4 regions of the Micromonospora sp. A200 genome follow, and region 2 is predicted to be linked to each of the others. Evidence: riboswitches for the same ligand, from Rfam matches in the RefSeq annotation. Region 2 holds a riboswitch; each other region holds the start of a gene.
The links. A riboswitch is a leader RNA that binds a small molecule or an ion and turns the genes downstream of it on or off. The one in region 2 is predicted to bind cyclic di-AMP.
Positions count from the first base shown of each region.

Region 1: another riboswitch for cyclic di-AMP. It lies ahead of M2302_RS18760 (hypothetical protein); the one in region 2 lies ahead of M2302_RS09230 (C39 family peptidase).
Region 3: another riboswitch for cyclic di-AMP. It lies ahead of M2302_RS05000 (transglycosylase family protein); the one in region 2 lies ahead of M2302_RS09230 (C39 family peptidase).
Region 4: another riboswitch for cyclic di-AMP. It lies ahead of M2302_RS17570 (C40 family peptidase); the one in region 2 lies ahead of M2302_RS09230 (C39 family peptidase).

Region 1 covers NZ_JARXXY010000018.1:49,569-53,838, reverse strand. Annotated here, with positions in the region: gene M2302_RS18770 (heavy metal translocating P-type ATPase) at 1-300, opposite strand, end outside; gene M2302_RS18765 (YibE/F family protein) at 619-1,959, shown strand; cyclic di-AMP (ydaO/yuaA leader) riboswitch at 2,126-2,256, shown strand; gene M2302_RS18760 (hypothetical protein) at 2,261-3,280, shown strand; gene M2302_RS18755 (carbonic anhydrase) at 3,345-3,998, opposite strand; gene M2302_RS18750 (helix-turn-helix domain-containing protein) at 4,232-4,270, shown strand, end outside.
Region 2 covers NZ_JARXXY010000007.1:95,313-99,582, forward strand. Annotated here, with positions in the region: gene M2302_RS09225 (alpha/beta fold hydrolase) at 103-858, opposite strand; gene M2302_RS09230 (C39 family peptidase) at 965-1,789, opposite strand; cyclic di-AMP (ydaO/yuaA leader) riboswitch at 2,026-2,166, opposite strand; gene M2302_RS09235 (hypothetical protein) at 2,470-3,228, opposite strand; gene M2302_RS09240 (hypothetical protein) at 3,381-3,776, opposite strand; gene M2302_RS09245 (acyltransferase) at 3,981-4,270, opposite strand, start outside.
Region 3 covers NZ_JARXXY010000003.1:279,853-284,122, reverse strand. Annotated here, with positions in the region: gene nhaA (Na+/H+ antiporter NhaA) at 1-983, opposite strand, end outside; gene M2302_RS05000 (transglycosylase family protein) at 1,295-1,969, opposite strand; cyclic di-AMP (ydaO/yuaA leader) riboswitch at 1,968-2,142, opposite strand; gene M2302_RS04995 (hypothetical protein) at 2,575-2,700, shown strand; gene M2302_RS04990 (peptidoglycan-binding protein) at 2,702-3,586, shown strand; gene htpG (molecular chaperone HtpG) at 3,639-4,270, opposite strand, start outside.
Region 4 covers NZ_JARXXY010000016.1:138,728-142,997, reverse strand. Annotated here, with positions in the region: gene M2302_RS17585 (zinc metalloprotease) at 1-517, shown strand, start outside; gene M2302_RS17580 (pyridoxamine 5'-phosphate oxidase family protein) at 582-1,148, opposite strand; gene dcd (dCTP deaminase) at 1,227-1,805, shown strand; gene M2302_RS17570 (C40 family peptidase) at 1,849-2,889, opposite strand; cyclic di-AMP (ydaO/yuaA leader) riboswitch at 2,902-3,038, opposite strand; gene M2302_RS17565 (C40 family peptidase) at 3,190-4,191, opposite strand.

The DNA of each region.
Region 1 (4,270 bases), on a different contig from region 2:
CAGCATCATGCCCGGGGCCCGGTCGCGCACCTCGCGCACCGCGCCGAGGAGGAACGGCCAGCCGCCCCACCAGAAGACCACCGAGCCGAGCACCGGCCCGACCAGGGACCGGCCGGGCAACTCCAGCGAGTAACCGAACCACTCCATCACCATGTGGCTGGTGGCGACCACGGGCAGGGTCAGCGCCAGGCAGAGCCAGAAGCGGCGGCGGAACATCTCCGGGTCGTGGCCGGCGTGCCGGTCGTGCCCCCGGTGTCGGTCCGACCCCGGGGGCCGGGCCGGGCCGGCGTGCTGGTCCATGCCCCCACGATGCCCGGTGGGCGCGCTGCCGATGTCGCGAACCGGGCGGACCCGCACCGAACCTGGCTACGATTCACCGGCCATGACTCGCCATCCGCCGCAGCTGCCGCCGGCCCGCGTACCGCGCCGGGCTCGGCCGCCGTGGGCGACCGCCCGGGCGGGTCGCCACGCCGGGCGACCGAGCCGTCCGGTCACGCTGGGTGACCCCGCCGGCACCCAGGGCCCACCCCCGGGTACGCGGCCCGCCACGCGCGTCCCGCCGGTGAACCGAACGGCCGGCTGACACGTACCCCGCCCTGGATCGTTGGGAGACTCGCAATGGGCGCCGACCACACCCGTCCCGCTCCGTCCGCCCCACCGGGGGTGCGGCGGATCCTCGTCGCGACGGTGGTCCCGCTGTTCGTCGTCACGGTGATCGCCGCCCTGGTGCTGTGGCCGCGCGACTCGCGGCAGGCCGACGGCAGCGCCGAGCCGGCACGCCACCACGGCACGGTGACCCGGGTGGTGACCGAACCCTGCCCGCCGACCCCGGAGGCGCCGCCCGGCGCGGCCGAGGGACCGTGCGGGACCGTGACGGTCCGGGTCGAGCAGGGCCCGGACAGCGGCCAGCAGGTGGAGACTCCGGTGCCCGCCGGCCCGGGCGCGCCCACCGTCGCGGTCGGCGACGAGGTGGTGCTGGTCCAGCTCACCGACCCGGCCGACCCCACCGCCACCAGCTACCAGATCGCCGAACACCAGCGGGGCAAGCCCCTGGTGTGGCTGGTGGCGCTCTTCGCGGCGGCGATCGTGGCGTTCGGCCGGCTGCGCGGGCTGGCCGCATTGGCCGGGCTGGGCGCCAGCTTCGCCATCCTGCTGACCTTCGTCGTACCCGGCATCGCGGCGGGCGGCTCGCCGCTGCTGATCGCGATCACCGGCTCGGCGCTGATCATGTTCGTGGTGCTGTACCTGACCCACGGCATCACCGCGCAGACCTCGGTGGCGGTCCTCGGCACCCTCGGCAGCCTGGTGCTGACCGGACTGCTCGGCAGCCTGGCCACCGCCGCCACCCACCTGACCGGGTTCGGCAGCGAGGAGGCCACCACGCTGTCGCTGTACCAGGGTGACGTCGACCTGCACGGGCTGCTGCTGGCCGGCATCATCATCGGCTCGCTCGGCGTGCTCGACGACGTCACCGTCACCCAGGCCGCCACCGTCACCGAACTGGCGCACGCCAACCCCGGACTGTCCCGGACGCAGCTCTACCGGGCCGCCACCCGGGTCGGCCGGGCGCACATCGCCTCCACGGTGAACACCATCGTGCTCGCGTACGCGGGCGCCTCGCTGCCGCTGCTGCTCCTGCTCACCGCCGACAGCCGTCCGGTGAGCCAGATCCTCACCAGCGAGTTCCTGGCCCAGGAGATCGTCCGCAGCGCGGTGGCGACGCTCGGCCTGATCGCCGCCGTCCCACTGACCACCGCGCTGGCCGCGCTGGTCGCCACCGCCGGTCGTGGCCCGGCCGACGATCCGGCCCGGGACACCGGGCCGGCACCCACTCCCCGCCCCTCCGCCGACCGGGACGCGGCGCTCGAGGCGCTGAGCGCGTCGCGTCCCGGCGGACCGTCCACCCCGGCCCCCGCACGGTGGCCCGACCCGGAAAGGAGCACGGACACCGCATGGTGAGACTCCGCTGCGTGACCGACGCGGACGCGGAACCTGACGAACGCGTCACTCGTCACGCTTCGCTACGACGAAATAACGCTTTTAGTCGGGTTCTGGACGTAGATCCCCGGTACGACTCTCGGGTAACCTCGCTGCCGGTCACCGCCGAAGGCGCGCAGCGGCGCCTGCGGTGCCGCCGCCCAATCGCCGCGAGGCGAGCCGGGGAACCAGGTACATGGGGTGAATCCGCGCGAGCGGTAGGGGCCACTTCCGTCCCGAACCCGTCAGCTAACCCGGTCGGCGGTCGACGGAAGGGAACACTGTGACGGCACCCCTGCGCCGCTGGTTGACTCCGGTGGTGGCCGTGTTCGCCGCGCTGGCCATCCTCGGCGGGCCGACAGCCGCGATCGCCGCGCCCTCGACCCCCACCCCCTCCGGGCACGAGGAGGACGGCGAGCCCAAGCTGCTCACCGACGTCATCGAGCTGCGCAACCGCGAGTACTCGAAGGCGAAGAGGCAGCTGGAGAAGTCCAAGAAGCGCCAGCAGCAGCTCGCGCTGGAGGTGCAACGCGCGCAGGACGAGCTGGCGGCGTTGCAGCCGACGGTCTCGCAGATCGCGGCGCAGTCGTACCGGACCGGCCGGATCGGCGCGGTGGCGATGCTGCTGGAGAGCGACGCGCCCGACTCGTTCGTCCGGCGCGCCGCCGCCCTGGACGAGCTGAACATGGTCAACGCGCAGAAGCTGGCCAAGGTGACCGCCGCCAAGAACCGCGCGGAGCAGGCCAAGCTGGCGCTGGACGCCGAGGTGCGTGAGCAGCAGAAGCTCACCAACGACATGGCCCGGGAGAGCCGGGAGGCGGAGAAGGCCCTCCAGCTGGTCGGCGGCCGGGGCTTCACCGGCGGCCTGGTCGACGCGACCTCGCCGGTCGCCCGGATCGGCCCCGGCCGGACGGCCGACGGCGGCTGGCGTTCCGAGTCGCGCACCGAGAACGACCCGACCACCTCCGGCACCATCACGCCACGCACCCTGCACGCGTACAAGGAGGTCCGGCGGGTCGGCTTCAACCGGTTCGCGGGCTGCTACCGGCCCGGTGGGCCGTGGGACCACCCGAAGGGCAAGGCCTGCGACTGGTCGTTGCAGCGGAGCGGCTTCGCGCCCTGGCACAACAACGACACCCGGATGTACGGCAACAACCTCGCCGCGTTCCTGATCCGCAACGCCGACCGGCTCGGCATCTACTACGTGATCTGGAACCGGCAGATCTGGTTCCCGGCGACCGGGTGGAAGTCGTACAGCGGACCGTCGAACCACACCGACCACGTGCACATGTCGATGCTGTAGCCCGCGACGCGTACCGAACGAGGGCCGTCCCCGGTGGGGGCGGCCCTCGTCGCGTGCGGGGGTTTCAGCCGGCGACGGCGGTCGCCCGATCGCCGGTCTGGGCCGGCACGACGCTCGGCACCGCAGCCACCGTCCGCACCTCACCGGCGGCCAGCCGGTACGACATGCCGACCACCGCGCACCGCCCCTCGGCGACCGCGGCGGCCAGTACGGCGGAGTTGCCCAGCAGCGCCTCGACGGTGTGCGCGATGTGGATGTCGACGATCCCGTCGACGTCGTCGACGCCCTGCTCCGTGGCCCGTCGGAGGCTGGGCGCCACCGCGTCCACCACCGCCCGCAGGTGCCCGACCGGCGGCGTGCCGGTCCGCGCGGCGTCCCGGGCGGCCTGCACCGCTCCGCAGGAGTCGTGGCCGAGCACCACCACCAACGGGGTGCCCAGGACACTCACCGCGTACTCGACGCTGCCGAGCACCTCGGGGCCGGCGGTGTGCCCGGCGGTACGCACCACGAAGAGGTCACCCAGGCCCCGGTCGAAGATGATCTCGGCGGCGAGGCGGGAGTCGGAGCAGCCGACGATCACCGCGAACGGGTGCTGGCCGTCGGCGACCGCCGCCCGGTGCAGCGAGTCCTGGTTGGGGTGGCGCTGCGCGCCCGTCACGAAGCGCCGGTTGCCGGCGTGCAGCTCGGCGAGCGCCTGCGTCGGATCGGTCAGGGTCATTGCCTCACCTCGGTCTCTCGCGAGATCGGCCTGGTCACACCCGGCCGGCGACGGAGGCGGCCTCGCCGCCCACCGTCACACGCAGCGAAAGATACGTCAAGGTATACGTGATACGGATTTCATACATTACCGGGACGTGGGCAGCGTGTTTCGCCGCCGTGTCCCCGGGCCGCGCCCGGACGGCTCCCGGTGCGCGGAGGCCAGGGCGGAAATGCCAGCCGGCTGGCCATACCATGACGGGCATGGCGACGACTGCGCAGAACGGGAGCACC
Region 2 (4,270 bases):
GTGGCAACGTCCGGTGTGGACGACGAGCTCGAACCTCCGGGTCGGCAGGTAGTCCCTAGTCGCGTGCCACCCACGGCGGCGACGCCCGCCGTCCGCAACCGGTCACAGGTACGGGTCGAGCAGGGCCAGCACCGCCGCCGGGTCCTCCACGTGCGCGTTGTGGCCGAGGCCGGGCAGGGTCGCCACCGGCACGCCCAGCTCGGCGAGTTGCGCGTCGCTGACCATCGGGTCGTGCTCGCCCCGGGCCAGCAGCACCGGGACGTCGGTGGCGGCCAGCAGGGCCGGCAGCTCCGGCGCGCCCACCGCGAAGGCGGCCGGGTCCATGGCCAGCCGCCAGCGGCCGTCCTCGGCACGCAGCCCCGCGTCGACCACCGGGTGCTCCGGCGCGAAGAGCCCGCCCAGGCCGGCCACCTTCAGGTAGCGGCGGGCCGCCTCGTCCCGGGTGGCAAACCAGGTCACCGGGCGCTCCGCCAGCTCGCGCGCCCGGGCCAGCTCGGCCGGCGACCAGACCGCCTTGATGCCCAGCCCGACCACCGCGTCCACCGGGAGCCCGGCGGCGCGGGCGGCCAGCGCCAGCGCGACCACCCCGCCGAGGGAGTGGCCGAGGACGACCAGCCGGTCACCCGGCCGGGCCCCCTCGGCAACCGGGCCGAGCCCCGCCGCGACCTGCTTCGCGAACCCGGCGAAGGAGTACCCGGGCAGCGGCGGCGAGAAGCCGTGGCCGGCCAGGTCCGGCGCCAACCAGCGGCCCGGCCAGCGGTGTTCCAGCAGCGGCGCCCAGGGCAACCACACGTCGCCGGTGGCGCCCATCCCGTGCAGCAGCACCAGCAGCCGGCGGGTACCCGAGTCGTCGGTCATGGGCCGCAGTGTGCCACCGCCCGGTTCCGCCGCGCGAGACCCGCGCCAACGGCGACGGGCACCGGCCCCCGAGGGGAGCCGGTGCCCGGCCGAGCGACGGTATGGATCAGGCGGAGTAGCCGCGGGTGGCGATCCAGTTCGCCAGGTCGATGGTGCTCATCCAGTACGACGGCAGGCTCGGGTTCGCCGAGTCGGCGATCCGGACCGTCCGGCCGTCGTTCTTGTAGCCGACCACCGCGATGTAGTGGCCGCCCGGGAAGGAGTGCCAGCCGCCGTCGGTGTCGGTGGCGGTGCCGGCGATGTTCGCCACGACGCCCCGGCCGTCGGTGATCGCCGCGACCACGTCGGCCTGGAGCCGGTCGATCTGCGCGGAGCTGGGGGTGCCCCGGAACATCCGGGTCCGGTACGGGTCGCCCTTGACCGACTGGTTCAGCACCCGGGTGGTGTCCAGCGCGGAGTTGGTGCCCATCTCGGTGGTGCCGAGCGGGCCCTCCAGCTCGTACTGGGTCCGCTCGATGCCGGTCGCGCTCAGCGCGTTGCGCACCGCCGCCGGACCGCAGTTGTAGAAGGTGGTCTGCGCCTGGTAGTCGTAGCGGAGGACCTTGGTCGACGGCGGCTTGGGGGCCGCCTTGCGGGTCAGGTCCGGGTCCGCCTTGGCCTTGGTGGCGCTCGCCGACGGCGAAGGGCTGGCCGAGGGCGACGGGCTGGCGGACGGGGCGGCGACGCGGGCCTGGCTGCGGGTCGCGACGTCGTCCAGCCGGGGTGCCACCTCGGCGACCGCGGCCGAGGTCTGCTGGCGGGCGGGCGCCTCGTCGGCGAGCAGGGTGCTGGCGCCGGAGACGAGCACGAGCGCGGCGGCCGAGCCGGCGACCAACTGGTACGACCGTTCGGTGGCCAGGCGTCGCAGCTGCCGCTTCAGGGGGTGCTTCACGTGTTTTCCTCCACGGTACGAGGGCGGGAGCGGCGTGCCGGACCGGCGCGTGACGGGACGTCACGCGCGGTGTCAGAACCGGTGTGCGAGGCCGCTCGGCGGGGGTGCGCCCGGTCAGTGGCCGGGCGGCGGGGTGGGGCCGGGATCAGCGCGCGAGGGCGCGGCGGACCGGCACGAACACCCCGGTACCGAGGTGGAGAGAGAGCCGAGGAATGCGAGGGGGCAGCAAAAGTGGGAACTCCTTCCGACACCGCCTACCGGGTTAGCTGACGGATTCGGGCGGGAAGAGCGCCCTACCACGGGCCGTGGCCCGCGGATTCACCCCGGACGTGCATGGGTCCCCGGTTCGTGGAATCACGATTGAGCGGGTCGGCGCGGCGTCGCCTCTTGCGATCGGAAACCGCACCGGACCCGGGCGACACTACTGGTCGGTCACGTGTCGGCCAAGCGCCACCAGCTGCGTAAACATGATCAGGGCGACAAATTTGCCGTACAGTTCGGCACTGACGTCACTCAATGGGACAGGCGGTTGTTCCGGGACCGCCGGGCGACAACCGGACAGCGCGGCGGCAAACCCTGCCGATCGTCGGGATCGATGTCACCGGCTGTGACCGGATGACCGGTTTCTCGATTGCCGTGACGCGACTCACGGAAATACGGGTAACAATTTGGTCGCGTCCTCAGCCCACCCGGGCCGGCCGCCACCGCGCCGCGAGCGCGGTCCGCGCCGTCGCCGTCGCCGTCCGCTGGGCGGGCAGCCGCGCCGGACGCAGCCGCTCCGCCGCCGCGTACGCCTCGACGGCGAGCGTGCGGGCCGCCTCGGCGGCCAGTTCCGCGTCCCGCCACGCCGACCGCTCCCGCCCGGCCGCCGCCCGGTACGCGTCCCGCCGGCCGTCGCGTACCGACCGGGCCAGCAGCACCTCCTGCTCGACGGGGTGCCGCCGGGGGTCCCAACCGTCCCGGTGCGCGAAGACGTCCCGCAGCCGCTCCACCGGCAGCTCGCCGCGCCAGTGCGCCGCCACCGCCGCCTGGTGCAGCCAGCGCTCCCGGCCCGCGTACTCGGCCGGCGTACGCGGGGTACGCGGGGCGGGCAGCGCGGCGGCGCCGGTGAACCGGCGGGCGGCGGTCTCCGCCTCGTCGTACTCCGCCCAGGCCCGGTCCACCTCCTCCTGGGCGGCCAGCCAGGCGTCCCGCCACCGGCGCGCGGTCTGGGCGGCGCCCGCCGCCGCGACGGCGACCTCCTCGGCGTACCGGCGCAGGTCCGCCAGCTCAGTCTCGGGGTCGACGGCCGGGTCGACGACCGGCTCGCCGGGGGCCGGGTCCCGCTCGGGGCGGGCGACCAGCACGGTGAGCACGGTCAGGGCGAGCACGAGCAGGGCCGACCAGATGGCGGCGGCGGTCGGGACCTCGACGAGGAACTGGTAGAGGACGGTGTTCACGGTGGGCACCTCCCGGAAGCGGGATGCGGAAAGAGGAGTTCCACACCGGCCCGGGGAGCGACGGGGCGAGGCCGGGGCGGCGCCGCGTGCCGGGGGGCGGGTGCGGTGGTGAGGTTCTCGAAGGCGCGGTCGCGGGTGGCCCCGCGTGGCGGTCAGCCGACCGGCGGGGCGCGGGGACCGGTCGTGCCGGCGGCCTGCCCGGTCAGGGGCAGCAGCGGCGCGGTGACCGCATGGGCCGGCCGGCCCACCGGGTCGATCGAGGTGACCGGAGCGGGCGGGGCGACGAATGCGCGGCCCTCGCTCTGGTCGTTGCCGACGGCGAGCGTCACGGCGGGGACGGCGGCCGCGCGGACCGCGGACCCGTCGGGCACCGCCAGATCGGCGAGGACTGGGGCGCCGGCCTGGCTGGGGGCGGCGGAGAGCGGGCCGGCGTCCGGCACGGCCGGACCGCCGACGGAGAGCGCGACCGCCAGGGCGAGGCCGGTCAGCAGCCGGGAACTCCAGCGCGCCACCCACCACAGAGGACTGGTGAGCGGGACCGGGAGCACGGCACCACGCTACCGCCGATGCCGGGTGATCGCAGCGTCGCCGGGCGTGTCGGCGCGGCGCTCACCAACGTGCGTCGCGACGAGCGTCCGCCCGTTTGCGGCGTGTCGCGCCCTCCGCGACGAACGTCACCGCGACACGCCGCAAACCGCGCGAGGGGCACGGGAACCGGACCGGACCGGGCGTCGGCCAGGGTGGACGTGGGGTCAGTGGGGGTCGCGCGGGCCCGCGTACTCGATGGGTCGGCCGGCCGGCGCGCCGTCGGCGGCCGCCCTCGGCGCCGGCGTGGGCGGCGGCGTCGGCGCCGGCGTGGGCGGCGGCGTCGGCGCGGTCTGAGCATCCAGGGTGGACGGGGCGGGGCGGGGCCGGCGACGGGGCGCCAGGCGGCGCATCATCGGCGTCTCGACCCAGCGGTGCAGCAGGGCGGCCAGCACCAGGTTCACGGCCAGGAAGCCGAGCACCGCCAGCGGTCCCCACCAGCCGGGCAGCCCGACGC
Region 3 (4,270 bases), on a different contig from region 2:
ACCGGCTTGCCGACGAGCAGGCCGACCACGATGCCGACCGCCACCCGGTCGGTCAGGGCGGACGCCAGGCCGGCGACACCACCGATGGTGACACCGGCGGACAGGAACGCGAAGACCGGCACCGCCACCCCGGCGGAGATCGGGCGGAACCGGTGCTCGAAGTGCTCGGCCAGACCCGGTCCCGCGTCCGGCCCACCGGCGGCCTCGCTACGGATCACCGGAACCGTGAACGCCAACAGGACCCCCGCCACGGTGGCGTGCACGCCCGACTCGTGCATCAGCGTCCAGGTCACCGCGGCCAGCGGCAGCAGCAGCCACCAGGACCGGACGCGGCGTTGCACCAGCAACCCGAACAGCGCCAGCGGCACCAGGGCGCCCAGCAGCGGCGCGACCGACAGGTCGCTGGTGTAGAAGACCGCGATGATGACGATCGCCAGCAGGTCGTCGACGACGGCCAGGGTGAGCAGGAAGGTCCGCAGCGCGGACGGCAGGAGGCGGCCCACCACGGCGAGCACCGCCAGCGCGAAGGCGATGTCGGTCGCGGTCGGGATGGCCCAGCCCTTGGCCGCGCCCTCGCCCGCGCCGGCGGCGATGACGTAGTAGAGGGCGGCGGGCAGGAGCACCCCACCGACGGCCGCCGCGACCGGCACCGCGGCGCGACGCGGATCACGCAGGTCGCCGGCGACGAACTCGCGCTTGAGCTCCAGGCCGGCGACGAAGAAGAAGATCGCCAACAGGCCGTCGGCAGCCCAGGTGGCCAGGCTGAGGTCGAGGTGCAGGGACGCCGGGCCGACCTGGAAGTCCCGCAGCGACCGGTAGCTGTCCGCCCAGGGCGAGTTCGACCAGACCAGCGCCAGCAGGGCCCCGACCAGCAGGAGCGCTCCGCCCACGGTCTCCTTGCGCAGGATGGCGGAGATGCGCCTGGTCTCGCCCCACGAGCGGCGGGCGAACAGGCTGGTACGGCGCCGGGTGGCGTCGGTCACGGAAACTCCTCGTCGGCAGGGGTCGCGTCATCCATCGCCGACCAGACTTCCCGGCACACCGGGGTCAACCCTATCCGGCACCGCGGCGGGCCCGTCGGGTTCCGCGGTCGGCCGTGCTCGCGACCGGGCGCGGGACGCTCCCGGTACCCGGCGGTGGCGCGACCGACCGGCCGTAGCGCACCGCCCGGCGCGTCCGGAGCGACACCGCGCCGAGCGGGCCGACGGTGCGCCACGGCAGACCTCGACGCCCGGCCGGCAACGGGCCGGCCGGGCGTCGCTACGGTCTGTCCCTCGTGCGAGGCGGTGACGCGTCAGAGGCTGAGCTTCTGACCGGGGAAGATCAGCCCCGGGTCGGCGCCGACCACGCGCTTGTTGCGCTCGTACAGCGCCTGCCAGCCACCGGCCAGGTCCCGGGCGTCGGCGATCTGCGACAGGGTGTCACCCGGCCGCACCACGTACACGTCGCCGGTCCCGGCCGGCGCGCTGCGCCGCTGGCTGCGGGTGCTGTGCTGCTCCCGCGAGGACCGCTCGGTGGAGGTGGCCTTCGACGAGCCGGAGCGCCGCTGCGACTTCTGCGACTTCTCCGCCTTCTCGGAGGTGGTGGAGTAGCTCTTGGTGGAGCCACCCTTCCTGCCGCAGGTCGGCCAGGCACCGATGCCCTGACCGTCGAGCACCTTCTCGGCGATCGCGATCTGCTCGCCGCGGCTGGCCAGGTCGGCGCGGGAGGCGTACTTCTTGCCGCCGTAGCCGGACCAGGTGCTCTGCGAGAACTGCAGGCCGCCGTAGTAGCCGTTGCCGGTGTTGATGTGCCAGTTGCCGCCGGACTCGCACTGGGCGATCGCGTCCCAGTTGACGCTGGCGGCGCTCGCCGGCGACGCCGGCGCCAGGACGGCGGCGACCCCGGTGACCGCACCGACGGCGAGCGTGCCGACGGCGATGCGGCGCGAGCTGACCCGTCGGTGACGGGCGGTGTATTCAGTTGCCATGTGGATTCCTCCACGCCGACGAGGTGAGCTGTCGGGTTCGGGCCGAGGAGCCCGGCCGCCCGTGGGCGGCTTCACCCCGAGGTGACGTGCACCGAGGAACGTGTGGGTCCCCCGCTCCATGCCCACTGAAAAGGTCCCGCCGGCCGGCGGCATGGATTAGGCGTTACCGGCCGTGGTGTCCGCGATCGCGAACACGAACGACGTTAGGAACTGTTTCGGGCGATTGCCCACCTCTTGTGAAGTTCTTCACCCGGCTGAGCGACGGCTCCCTGCTTCGAGTTGCGGGCTGGTCGGCGGTGCTCTACAAGGGCTGGTCGGGAACCTGTCACGACTGGGCCGAAAGCCTCGCTCCGAGCGGCGGATCAGGTGCCGTCGCCTCGCCGTCTTCGCTGGTCAGGCGGCCTCGATCGGCGGCCCGCGCCGCCGGACGGTCAGCGTTGCCGCTGATTGGCGACTCATGTCTGGGCAGCCCGGCCGCCGACTCGCACGGTAGGAGCAGAGCGCGGCCGCGGCGCCGACGCGTCGGATGCCGGGCGCCGGCGCCCTGGCCGGCACGGTCCGCCCCGGTTCGCGGCGGCCGACCATCCGCAAGAGGAAGGACCTCCATGGACACCGTCAGCATCGACACCGACTACCTCGTCGCCACCTTGGACGAGGACGACGACCCCGAGAGCCTGGCCGGCGACGAGGTCGACTTCGACCTGGCCGCCGCGCTGGAAGAGGAGGAGTGAGATGGGCGTGCACCTGGCGCCCGCGCTGCGGGTGCTGCGCGAGGAGATAGACACCCGATGGCCGCAGCGGGACCGCAAGTCCGACGGCTGGTTGGGCGACGCCAGTCACCAGGCGCGCCGCTCGGACCACAATCCGGACAGTGACGACCAGTCGGTCAACGCGGTGGACGTAGACGTCGACGGGATCGACCCGCTGCTGGTCGTCCGGCAGGCCGTCAGCCATCCGTCCACCCAGTACGTCATCTACGACCGGAAGATCTGGAGCCGTACCCGCAGCTTCCGGCCGGCCCGGTACACCGGGCCGAACCCGCACGACAAGCACCTGCACGTCAGCGTCAGCCACCAGCGGAGCCTGGAGGACAGCCGCCACCCGTGGGGCATCGCCACCGCCACCACGGCGCGGCTCGGCGACCGGGTGCTGCGCGCCGGCTGCCGGGGCGGCGACGTCCGGGAGTTGCAGGCCGTCGCCAACCGCCTCGGGGCCCGGCTGACGGCCGACGGGGTGTTCGGGCCGGCCGTGGCCGCCTGGGTACGGTCGTTCCAGACCGCCCGGAAGCTCGACGCCGACGGGGTGGTCGGCCCGCGTACCGTGGCTGCCCTGCGCGCGGCCGTCAAGCCGGCCCCGTCGGTGCCCAGCGGGCGACCGGCGACACCGGTGTCCGGGGGCAGACCGGGCTCGCGGACGCTGCGGCGCGGCAGCAAGGGCGGGGACGTGGCCTTCGTCCAGCGGTTCGTCGGCGCGAAGCGGTGCGGCCCCGCGAGCGGCGCCTTCGACGCGAAGACCGAGGCCGGGGTGCGCTGGTACCAGGGCATGCGGGGGCTGACCGTGGACGGGGTGGTCGGCCCGGCCACCTGGGCGGCGATGGGCGTGCGGGTCGGTTCCTGACTGAGCAGGCGGCCCCGGCCCGGCGCTGCACCGGGCCGGGGCCGTCGTCGCGTCAGAGGGTGCGGGCCAGCCGGTCGGCGAGGACCCGGGCGAACCGGGCCGGGTCGGCCAGGTCGCCGCCCTCGGCGAGCAGCGCCATGCCGTACAGCAGCTCGGCGGTCTCGGTGAGAGCGGCGGAGTCGCCGCCGCGCTCGTGCGCCACGCGCAGGCCGGTGACCAGCGGGTGGGTCGGGTTGAGTTCGAGGATGCGCTTCACCTTCGGCACCTCCTGCCCCATCGCGCGGTACATCTTCTCCAAGGTGGGCGTGATGTCGTGGGCGTCGCCGACGATGCAGGCCGGCGAGGTGGTCAGGCGGGATGAGAGCCGCACCTCCTTGACGCTGTCGGCCAGCGCCCCGCCGAGGAAGGCGAGCAGGGCGGCGTACTCCTTGGTCTGCCGCTCCCGTTCCGTTTCGGCCTCCTCGCGCTCCCGCTCGGTGTCCAGGTCCACCTGGCCCTTGGCGATCGAGCGCAGCGGCCGGCCGTCGAACTGCGCTACCCGCTCCACCCACACCTCGTCGACCGGGTCGGTGAGCAGCAGCACCTCGTAGCCCTTGGCGCGGAAGGCCTCCATGTGCGGCGAGTTCTCCAGCATGGCCCGGTTCTCGCCGGTGGCGTAGTAGATCTCCTCCTGGCCGTCCTTCA
Region 4 (4,270 bases), on a different contig from region 2:
GACGAAGATCAACCGGGTGACCAACCCGGCGTGGTACCCGATCGTCCAGGGCTCGTCGGCGGAGCGGTCGATGAAGACCTCCCTGCGCGAGGGCGGCAAGAACACGCTCAACGTCTACCTGGGCGAACTGAGCGACGACCTGCTCGGCTGGGCGACCTTCCCACAGCGGAAGCTGAACAGCATGGACGGCGTGGTCGTGCTGAGCGAGTCGCTGCCGGGCGGCACCGCCGCCAACTACAACCAGGGCGACACCGGCACCCACGAGGTCGGCCACTGGCTGAACCTCTACCACACCTTCCAGGGTGGATGCTCCGGCTCGGGTGACAGCGTCAGCGACACCCCGGCCGAGGCCTCGCCGGCGTTCCAGTGCCCGACCGGGCGGGACACCTGCACCACGGCCGGCCTGGACCCGATCACCAACTTCATGGACTACACCTACGACTCGTGCATGTACCAGTTCACCGCTGGTCAGGCGAGCCGCATGCTGACCGCGTGGAACGCGTACCGCGCGGCGTAACACCCCAGCAGACGCCGATGCCGGCTCCGTCGCTCCGACGGGGCCGGCATCGGCGTCTCGGCGGTCAGGCGGCGGGGCGGCGGGTGTCGAAACCGTGGCGGCCGCGGCGGGCCGGCCGCCGATCGGGTACGCCGGTAGCGTCGCCGCCGCGATGGGCGGCGACCGGATCAAGCCAGACCTGGACGGCCGAGGATCCGTGGCCCTCGCCGGGCTGGCCGAGCCCGCCCTGGTCACGGCGGGTCAGCATCGCCACGTCGACGCTGAACTCGAAGAGTCGCCAGTCGACCTGCGGCGCCGCCCGGCCGAGGCGGGCCACCCGGGCGACCCGGGCCGGGTCGGTGACCGGTTGCGCGCGACCGGCGACGTACGCCTCGTCGTCGGTCTCCTCCGGCGGGAACGAGTGCAACGCGTAGCGCCCGTCGCGTTCGAGGTCGCGCCGCTTGGGCGAGTCGACGACGAAGCAGAACAGACCCTCGTCGGTGATCACGGGGCAGACCGGGTGCACCCGGGGCCCACCGTCGGCGCGGACGGTGGCCAGGTAGCCGAAGCCCGGCCCGTACTGCTGCATGAGAAGGCGGATCCCGTCGGCGAGTCGGGGCTCGTCAGCGGCGAATTCGGACCAGGAAGCCATACGGACATCCTATCGAACATGTGTACGAACGCGTAGTCCGACACGCAGGTCACCCGGTCCGCTCGATATGGTGTGCCGATGCTGCTCTCCGACCGCGACCTGGTCTCCGAGATCAAGGCGGGCACGCTCGCGCTGGAGCCCTTCGAGCCCACGCTGGTGCAGCCGTCCAGCATCGATGTGCGGCTCGACAAGCTCTTCCGGGTCTTCAACAACCACCTGTACACGCACATCGACCCGGCGATCCAGCAGGACGAGCTCACCTCGATGGTCGAGGTGCCCGAGGGTGAGCCGTTCGTGCTGCACCCCGGCGAGTTCGTGCTCGCCTCCACGCTGGAGGTCATCTCGCTGGGCGACCAGCTCGCCGGGCGCCTGGAGGGCAAGTCCAGCCTTGGTCGGCTCGGCCTGCTCACCCACTCCACCGCCGGCTTCATCGACCCGGGCTTCTCCGGTCACGTGACGCTGGAGCTGTCGAACGTGGCGAACCTGCCGATCACGCTCTGGCCCGGGATGAAGATCGGCCAGCTCTGCATCTTCCGGCTCTCGTCGCCGGCCGAGCACCCGTACGGCTCCGCCGTCTACGGGTCGCGCTACCAGGGGCAGCGCGGGCCGACCCCGAGCCGCTCCTGGCAGAACTGGCGCACCTGGCCCACCCGCTGACGCCGGGCCGGGCCCCCGGAGCCTCCGGGAGCCCGGCGCGCGCTCAGCCCGGCCGGCCGTAGCTGTTGACCGGCCCGTCGTCGACCCGCTTCATCTTGACCGGCTGGCCCGCCTGGGAGGCGTGCACCACCCAGCCGCCGCCGACGTACATGCCGACGTGGTGCAGGTCGGCGTAGTAGAAGACCAGGTCGCCGGGGCGCAGGTCGGCGCGGCTGACCCGGGGGGTCACCTGGCGCTGCTGGCGGGCGTTGTGCGGCAGCGAGACACCGGCCTTCGCCCACGCCGCGAGCATCAGCCCGGAGCAGTCGTACGAGTTCGGGCCCTCGGCGCCCCAGACGTACGGCTTGCCGATCTGCGCGCAGGCGAACTTGACCGCCGTGCCGGCCGGGCCGCCGGGGTAGCCGGCTGGGCACGGGGCCGGGCGCAGCGCGCCCCCGCCACCGTTGCCGTACACCTTGAGCCGCAGTTTCTGCAGCCGGTCGATCTCGGCGTTGATCTGCTTCTTCTTCGCAGCCAGCTGGGCCTCGGTACGGGTCAGCTGGGCGACCATCTCGTCCAGCGGCGCCTTCTCCGCGGCCAGCTTGTCCCGCAGCTCCTTGACGACCCGCACGTCGCGCTGCTGGCGCTGGGCGAACCGGTCGAGCATTTCGAGCTGGTCGACCATTTCGGCGGGGGAGCTGCTGCCGAGCAGGGCGTTGACGGCGGAGACGTTCTCCCCCTTGTACGCCTCGGCGGCGAGGCCGGTGACCTGGTTCATCGCGAGGTCGACCTGGAGTTGCAGCGGCTCGATGCGCTTGGCCAGCGCGTCGGCCTGCCGGCGCTTGGCGGTCAGGTCCTGTCGGGTGGCGTTGTGCTGCTCGATGATCGGTTCGAGCCTGTTCCAGTCCTGGTCGATCTGCCGCTCGATCTCGGCGACCGAGGGGTCGGCGTGGGCCGCCGTGGCAGCGCCGGTCATTACGACGGCGGCACCGGCGAGGGCGGCGAGGACGGTGGTGAAGCGGGACCAGCGTGGGCGCGGCGCAGCCGTCAGCCGGGCGACCTGGGTCGACCGGTACGACGGTGGCCGCGGGGCATGGTGTGCCACCGGGCTCCGGGCTCCTTCTTCCGCGACCGCCTACCGGGTTAGCTGACGGGTTCGGGCGGGAAGGGAGCGCCCTACCGCAGTGGCTGCGGATTCACCCCGGCGTACCTGGGTCCCCGGCTCGCCCGGAGGCGACTCGGCGGTGTCGGCCACTGCCACCCGGGTTGGACGGACCTGTCGCGGCCGACGAAGGACCAGAGTAGAGACGACCGTTATCGATCCGCAACCCGCCATGCCGTGCCGGGTCCCCGAGATGCGAAACCCCCGGTCGGATGACCGGGGGTTCGCGGTGGTTCTGATCGGTCAGTACGGTCGCCGGAAGCCGGCGACCGGCATGTAGTTGATGCTGGTGACCTGGACCGGCTTACCGGTCCGGGGAGCGTGGACCATGATGTCGTTGCCCAGGTAGAGGCCCATGTGGTGCAGGTCGCTGAAGAAGAAGACCAGGTCACCGGGGCGCGCCTCGGAGCGCGGGATGGCCTTGCCCTCGTTCCACTGGGCGCCGGTGTGGTGGGTCAGGTAGATGCCGGCGGCCTTGTAGGCGTACTGGGTGAGGCCGGAGCAGTCGAACGAGTTCGGCCCGTCGGCACCCCAGACGTACGGGTCGCCGACCTGCTGGCAGGCCACCCGGATGGCGGTCTGCGCCTTGGCGCTCACCACACCGTTGATGGTCGGGCAGCCGGCCACCTTCACGGTGGTCTTCGGCATGGACGCCTGCAGCCGCTTGATCTCCGCGTTGATCTGCGTCTTCTTGGCCGCCAGATCCTTTTCCTGCTTGACCTCGGCGGCGATCAGCTCGTCGAGCTTGCGCTTCTGGTCGTCGTACTTGCGCCGGACGGCGAGGACGCCCTCCAACTCCTTGCGCTGGTGGGCGGCGAGACGGTCCAGCATGGTCAGCTGCTCGGCGAGCGTGCCGGGCTGGTTGCTGACCAGCAGCGCGCCGATTTCCTGCGACGGGCCGGTCATGTAGTAGCGGGAGGCCAGGTCGCCCACCCGGTTCATCGCCAGGTCGCTCTGCAGGGCCAGCGGCTGGATCTTCTTCTCCAGCTCGGCCGACTTCTTCCGGTTGACCTTCAGCTGGGCGCGGACCTTGTTGTACTGCTCGATGGTCGGCTCGAGCTGTTCCCACTGCTTGTCGATCGCCGCCTCGATCTCCTCCGGCGTGGGCGCGGCGTGCGCCGGTACGGCGAACATCCCGGCGCCGACGACCACCGCGGCGACCAGGGTGAGCAGGCGGCGGGCGACCCGCCGCAGACCGGCCGTGCCGGCGGGCGGGCAAACCTGGGCGTGACGATGAGGGGGCATGGTTGCCACCGGCACCGACTCCTTAGCGACCGACCGCCGGGCGCCTCGCTGAGGGGAAGACGGAGGCAGACGACCCACA